Regions from separate parts of the Fictibacillus sp. S7 genome, predicted to be linked through region 2. Evidence: riboswitches for the same ligand, from Rfam matches in the RefSeq annotation. Region 2 holds a riboswitch; each other region holds the start of a gene.
The links. Region 2 has a riboswitch for cobalamin ahead of cobT (nicotinate-nucleotide--dimethylbenzimidazole phosphoribosyltransferase). Riboswitches for the same ligand answer to the same signal wherever they lie in the genome.

Region 1: another riboswitch for cobalamin. It lies ahead of DMO16_RS07755 (ribonucleoside-diphosphate reductase subunit alpha); the one in region 2 lies ahead of cobT (nicotinate-nucleotide--dimethylbenzimidazole phosphoribosyltransferase).
Region 3: another riboswitch for cobalamin. It lies ahead of DMO16_RS20945 (ABC transporter substrate-binding protein); the one in region 2 lies ahead of cobT (nicotinate-nucleotide--dimethylbenzimidazole phosphoribosyltransferase).

Annotation. Positions count from the first base shown of each region.
Region 1 covers NZ_QJKL01000001.1:1,530,751-1,533,016, forward strand. Annotated here, with positions in the region: gene DMO16_RS07755 (ribonucleoside-diphosphate reductase subunit alpha) at 1-1,020, opposite strand, end outside; cobalamin riboswitch at 1,151-1,351, opposite strand; gene DMO16_RS07760 (CBS domain-containing protein) at 1,411-1,824, opposite strand; gene DMO16_RS24170 (hypothetical protein) at 1,958-2,131, opposite strand.
Region 2 covers NZ_QJKL01000001.1:2,304,883-2,307,148, reverse strand. Annotated here, with positions in the region: gene DMO16_RS11810 (nucleoside recognition domain-containing protein) at 1-1,084, shown strand, start outside; cobalamin riboswitch at 1,163-1,304, shown strand; gene cobT (nicotinate-nucleotide--dimethylbenzimidazole phosphoribosyltransferase) at 1,401-2,266, shown strand, end outside.
Region 3 covers NZ_QJKL01000001.1:4,125,715-4,127,980, forward strand. Annotated here, with positions in the region: gene DMO16_RS20940 (GNAT family N-acetyltransferase) at 152-718, shown strand; cobalamin riboswitch at 754-943, shown strand; gene DMO16_RS20945 (ABC transporter substrate-binding protein) at 1,076-2,035, shown strand; gene DMO16_RS20950 (FecCD family ABC transporter permease) at 1,998-2,266, shown strand, end outside.

The sequences.
Region 1 (2,266 bases), 770 kb from region 2:
TTCCATAAACAAATCCGGGATGCAAAGGCCGAGAAACAAATCATGCACCCTTTGCCGTTCGTCCCCATTGTTCAGCTTGGCATCAAGGAATGAAAACAAATCCTTGCCAAACACATTATAGTAAATGGCAATTGCTCCCTTTCGCTGGCCCAGCTGGTCTACACTGACGGCGGTCTGGTTCAGCAATTTCGCCCATGGAATGATTCCGGAGGAATTTCCTTTGAATCCTTTGATCTCGGAGCCGAGACTTCTGATTTTACCGAGATATACGGCAATCCCCCCGCCCCCTTTGGAAAGAGTGGCTGCATCGGTTGTAGAATCATAGATTCCACGCAAGCTGTCCTCCATCGTATCAATGAAGCAGCTGGACAGCTGTCCATAGCTTTTTCCTGCGTTCGCCAATGTCGGTGTGGCAACGGTCATGTAAAGGTTCGACATCGCCCAGTATGCTTCTTTCACCAGGCCGAGACGCTTTTCTTCAGGCTCCCTGGAGAGCAGTGTCATCGCAACGATCATAAACCGCTCCTGTGGAAGCTCGTACACGCCGCCTTCATGTGAATGAGCCAAATAACGGTCTGCCAGGGTCCGAATGCCGATATAGGTAAACTTATGATCCTGATCCGGATTAATTACGCTCTCAAGCTCGTTGATTTCGGCGCTGGAATACATTCGCAGGAGGCTGCTGTCGTAAATCCCCATTCCGGTCAACTGCTCAATTAGTTCATACAGTGACCCATAAGGTTGTCCGGATTCATTGTTTCTGTTCTTTGCTGCCTCCCGGTACAGCTTTTTCAGGTGGATTCTTGCTGCTACATAGGTCCAGTCTGGCTCTTCCATGGAAATATTCTCAAGGGCATAAAGAACCCCCATGTTCAGCATCTTTTGTGTGGATTCCTCCTGATGGGCAAAATAGGTGACTTTTTCTATGTATTCATTTCTGTGCCTCAGCTGGGGAAATTCCTCTAAAATCTCCTGGAGTTCACCAATTATCTGCTGGACTCTTGAAATATCTGTAGCCATTTATAGCTCTCCTCTCTTTTCAAACAAAAATAAAAGGCCCATCCATTGGATGAGCCCAAAAACGACACGTAGTATGTAAAAAACAAAAAGCAGATTGGTGCCGCTTTTGTTTCTCACTCCCCGAAGAATCAAAACCGTGAAACAAATGGCAGGTCTACTGGCTACTGCTTCATCCTACTCCGGACCTTCCCATGTAAAAGCCACAGCTTTGTGCGCGTTCTTTACACAGTGGATCTCCGTTTCGTCCACATGACAGTTGCGGGGACAGCTCCGGACTTGCACCGGATTCCCTATTAAGTCTTTAACAGACACCTATTGTTTCATAATACTATATTTAGTTCCTTAAATCCTACTTTCACACTAAATATAGTAATTGTCAATACCTTTTCTTTATTTATTGTTATCCCAGATGGTACGTGCACAATATTTTATAATATCCCTTCGCCGGATAATGCCGATGAAATGGCCGTCATCATCCGTTACAGGTATAAAATTTTGGTCGGTTGCAAGCGTGATTAAATCTTCCATATTTGAATTAATGGAAACCGAAATATTATTCACCCGCTGCGGTACATCCTTTAACTTTGTTTTCACTACGTCATGGAAACCAAGATCAAAAGCCTCTTTCAGTTTCCACAGCAAATCCCCCTCTGTCAAAGTCCCGACATATTGTCCCTCCTCAGAAACGAGGGGAACAGACGTATATTTGTGATACGAAAGCTTTTCCAAAGCCTGCCTAATGGTCGATTCAGGATTCAAATATTTTACCTCATCTTTAGGCAATAGATAAAAAGCGATGTTCATGCTGTGATCTCCTTTAACCCTTAATTGCAGCTGTTCATTATATACTATAGCAAAAAGGATGGTCTTCTTTCACACAAAAAAAGCCCTGAGAAGGACTCTTATGCTTTATTTTTATTCCCACACTAAGAAGGTGTTAAACTTTTTTACCCGGTTCTATGACAGCATCCTGTTGATAGAGCCAGCTTTTATACTCTTCTTCAAGTTCGGATAATGGCGATTCCAGCTCCTTGCTGATCCCGGCCTTTTTAAGCATCTGAATCAAAAATTTTTTTCTTTCTTCAATCGCTTTCCGCAATATCCCGCCCATCTGAAACCTCCCGATAAAGCGTTTTCATAATCTAGTATACGTAGCTGCCGAATAAAAAGTTTCAGCGTCTGTCACGCTTAACTAAATTTATTGGCAGCTGTACCCTTTTATGACATGAGATAGGCAGAACAAGGA
Region 2 (2,266 bases):
CGAAAACTACATTACAGCCTTTTTCCAGTGGATGAGTGCTCCGGATTGGCTATATGGTGTTCTCGTTTTGGGTCTTTATCGCGGCACCACCTGGGTCGTAAGTGTGATGCTGCCGCCGATGGCAATCTTTTTTCCAACGTTCGCTTTGCTTGAAAACTATGGATATTTACCGAGAGTAGCGTTCAATATGGACCGCATCTTCAAAAAAGTGGGCGCACACGGCAAGCAGTCCCTGACGATGGCGATGGGGTTTGGCTGCAATGCTGCAGCAATGATGTCTTCGCGGATTATTGAATCACCGAGAGAGAGGATGCTTGCCATCCTAACCAACAATTTTGTACCATGCAACGGCCGTTGGGGAACACTGATTGTGCTGGCTTCCCTCTTTATGGCGGCAGGATATACAGGTGGAGCCAAGTCCCTTGTTACAACGTCGGTCATTGTTGGCATTGTGTTGTTTGGGATTCTTGTTACCTTTTTGGTCTCCTGGGTATTATCAAAGACGGTTCTCAAAGGGGTGCCTACCCACTACACACTCGAGCTTCCTGCATATAGAAGGCCAAAATTTTGGGAAACGGTCATCCGTTCATCACTTGAGCGTTCATGGGCGGTACTTCTAAGGGCTGTTAAGGTCGCTGCGCCAGCAGGTATACTGACTTGGGTGCTGGCTAATGTTACGGCTGGCGACACAAGCGTTCTTATGCATATCGTCAATTTCCTGGATCCTTTTGGACAGATGCTGGGGCTCGACGGCTATATTCTGATGGCATTCCTGATCGGGCTGCCAGCAAATGAAATTGTCCTTCCCATTTTGATTATGGGATATCTTTCTACAGGGGCACTGACAGAGGTTGATAACCTGGGAGATTTGAAACAAATTTTCGTAGACCAGGGGTGGACGTGGCTCACAGCATTGAATACGATGCTGTTTTCATTGCTTCATTTTCCATGCGGAACGACTCTGGTCAACATTTATAAAGAAACAAAAAGCATAAAATGGGCATTTTTGGCTTTTCTCATTCCAACCATGATCGCCATTTTCGTAACATTCGTTATTGCACAAAGTGTGAGAATGCTGGGATGATATAAAAACCAGGACCGTATGACCGGTTCTGGTTTTTCCTATATCAAATTCTTTAAAGAATTGTTATGATAAAAAAACAATTACATAAAATTTATGAGTGCTCAAGACCAAAAAGGTTGAGAGATAATAGGGAATCCAGTGTAATTCTGGAGCAGCCCACGCTACTGTAAAACCAGTTAAACCGGTAAGCCAGGAGACCTGCTTATAAATCTTGATTTCTGTGTCTTCGGTGGGAAGAAAGGGATAGTGTACGTTAGATCAAAACCTTGGCGCCTGCAGTCAAGGTTTTTTGTTAAATTGGAAGGGAGAGAAAAGGATGAAAAACCATTGGAAAAATGCCCGTATTCCGGCAATCGATGAAAAGATGGGAAGTGCTGCACAGACCTACATTCATTCATTAACAAAACCGGTTGGCAGTCTTGGAAGGTTGGAAGCTTTGGCGGTGAGTCTTGCCTCTATGACGAAAGAACGTTTTCCAATTGTATTTCCGCCGGGTGTTCTGATTTTTGCTGCTGACCATGGCATCGTTTCAGAAGGAGTGTCAGCCTATCCCCAGGAAGTAACGAGCCAGATGGTGCGTAACTTTTTGAATGGCGGAGCTGCAATCAACGTGTTCAGCAAACAAATCGGTGCCAAGTTGAACATCGTGGACATTGGAATAGCCGCTGATATTGACAGCCAGACCCTGATTTCCCGAAAAGTACGTTATGGCACGGCCAATTTCCTTGTGGAAGATGCAATGACCCGGGAGGACGCCGAGCAGGCTGTGGATGCGGGGTATCAGACGGCAAACGAAATGATAAAAAGTGGAGTAAAGTGTCTTATTCCAGGTGAAATGGGGATTGGCAATACGACGGCGAGCAGTGCCGTAGTCGCGGTGGTGAGCGGTGAAAAAGTCGGAACACTGGTTGGGACAGGAACCGGCATAAAAAAAGAGAAGCTGCAGGTCAAAAAAGAGGTCATTCAAAAGGCGCTGGAGCTGAGGAAACCGAATGCGGATGATCCGGTTGATATTTTATCCAAAGTGGGAGGGCTGGAGATTGCCGGAATGGCTGGAGCCATGCTGGCAGCATCCTCAAGCAGAATTCCCATTTTGGTGGATGGCTTTATCGCGAGTACGGCTGCCTTAATCGCAAAGATGATCTGCAGCCGTTCTGCTGATTATATGATCATGGGTCATCG
Region 3 (2,266 bases), 1.8 Mb from region 2:
ATGTGGCCTGCTTTTTTCTGATTGACTCCGTGATGTGAATCAAACAGGTTTTAAGAAGAACATAAAGATAGATATTCCTTGTTACATAGACTCATATTATGATAAGTATTACAACAATAGAATTTTGGAGATTGAAGGGGGAGTGAGAAACATGTCGATGTTCGAAATGAACCTTGAACGGCTCTGTATCCGCGAAATCAAATCGAGTGATGCAGGGGTTATCGCTCACTGGAAAAGCGATCCTTTGTTTCGAAAGATGTCTACCGGAGGCATGACCATTATCAACGAAGGCAACCAGAGGCAGGATATCGAAAAAAGCCTTGTACTCCCAAATGAAACTTATTTGATGGTATTGGAAAAGAAAAGCAGGAAGCCGGTGGGCTATGTCCGCTTTAACTGGATGGGGAGTATTCAGCGTTTCGGGTGGCTCCGGTTCGGGCTGGGCGAGGAGAGAGGAAAAGGATATATGCGCGAAGCTTTGAAAGGGATATTTCACCATCTATTTCAGGAGGAAACGCACAGGATAGATGCAGAGGTATTCGAATATAACGAGAGAAGCCTGCATCTTCTTGATACTCTTGGTTTTAAAAGAGAGGGGATCAGGCGGCTGGCTCACTATGATGAGGAGCGCTATTATGATATACACGTGCTAGGCCTCCTGAAATCAGACTGGCAGGAGCACGAGTCGGCGGCTGCCCATAAGGCGGCCGTAAAATAACCTTTTCATTTTACGGCAAAGCGTTATAATGAAAATAGCTGAATAACGGTTAAGGTCCGTTTTATGTCAAATAAAACGTTAAAAGGGAAGCTGGTTCAATCCCAGCACGGTCCCGCCACTGTAATCGGTAGAGCTTCTTTTATATCCACTGTTCGTTAAAGAATGGGAAGGAGAAGATGTTCGATGACCGAGAGTCAGGAGACCTGCCTTAGCCGCATGTGCGATCCTTCGAGGAAAAGGTGAAGCAATTGTAATCATTGAAAAATGAGTTACTGTTGATTCGCTCTCCGAAGGGAGGGCTTTTTTGTTTGCACAAAACGATCAGCTAAAAGAAGTACATACAGGAGCGTGGAAAACGTGAAGAAATTAACTCAGATTACCATGATGCTGCTGCTCGTCATCGCCGTCATGGCCGGCTGTTCAGCCGGAAACCAGTCAGCAGACAAAAAAGAAAAGGGTGCCAATTCACCAAAAAGTGAATTCCCCGTAACCATTAAAGATGCATCAGGCGAAAATGTAAAAATTGAGAAGAAGCCAAAGAAAATTGTCTCGCTGATTCCGAGCAATACCGAGGTCGCATTTGCACTCGGTCTGGACAAGGAAATCGTCGGTGTTTCTGACTTCGATAATTATCCGGAAGCTGCCACAAAAAAAACAAAGATTGGCGGCATGGACTTTAACGTCGAAAAGATTGTTGGCATGAAACCGGATCTTGTGCTTGCTCATGCTTCAAGTGCACACACTTCCAAGCAAGGAATCGACCAGCTCAAAAACGCTGGTATAAAAGTTGTTGTAATTAATGAAGCACAGAACTTTAAAGACACGTACAAGTCCATAAACATGATTGCAAAAGCAACAGGCACCCAAAAACAGGGGGATAAGATCGTTAAGTCCATGAAGGATGATCTTGCCGACATCAAAGAAAAAGCAAAGCAAGTGAAAAAGGAAAAGAAAGTCTGGGTGGAAGTGGCACCGGCTCCTGAAATTTATACAGCAGGTAAAGGAACGTTCATTGATGATATGCTGACCGCCATCCATGCAAAAAATGCCGCGGGAAGCCTGAAGGGATGGTCAAAGGTTTCAGAAGAACAGCCGGTCAAATACAATCCCGATGTGATCGTGACCACGTACGGATATTATTCCAAAAATCCGAAAGAGCAGATTCTCTCCCGTAAAGGATGGAAAGACATTCCGGCTGTTAAAAACAAGAACATTTATGATGTGCACTCAGACAAGGTGACAAGACCGGGGCCGCGTTTGATTGAAGGAGTGGAGGAGCTTGCAAAAGCCATCTATCCGGACGTTTACAAAAAGTAAACTAATTATTTCATACGGCGCAGTGCTGCTGTTAATGTGCCTCGCCGTTGCATTGGGGATTTCGGTAGGTTCCATACCTATCCCCCTTTTTCATGTTATTCAAATATTAGGCGCCCATATTTTTCACTATCCTGTTCCCGGTAATATTGATACATCGATGGTCAACATCGTCATGGCGATCCGGTTTCCGCGGGTCGTGCTGGCCATGCTCGTGGGATGTGCGCTGGCACT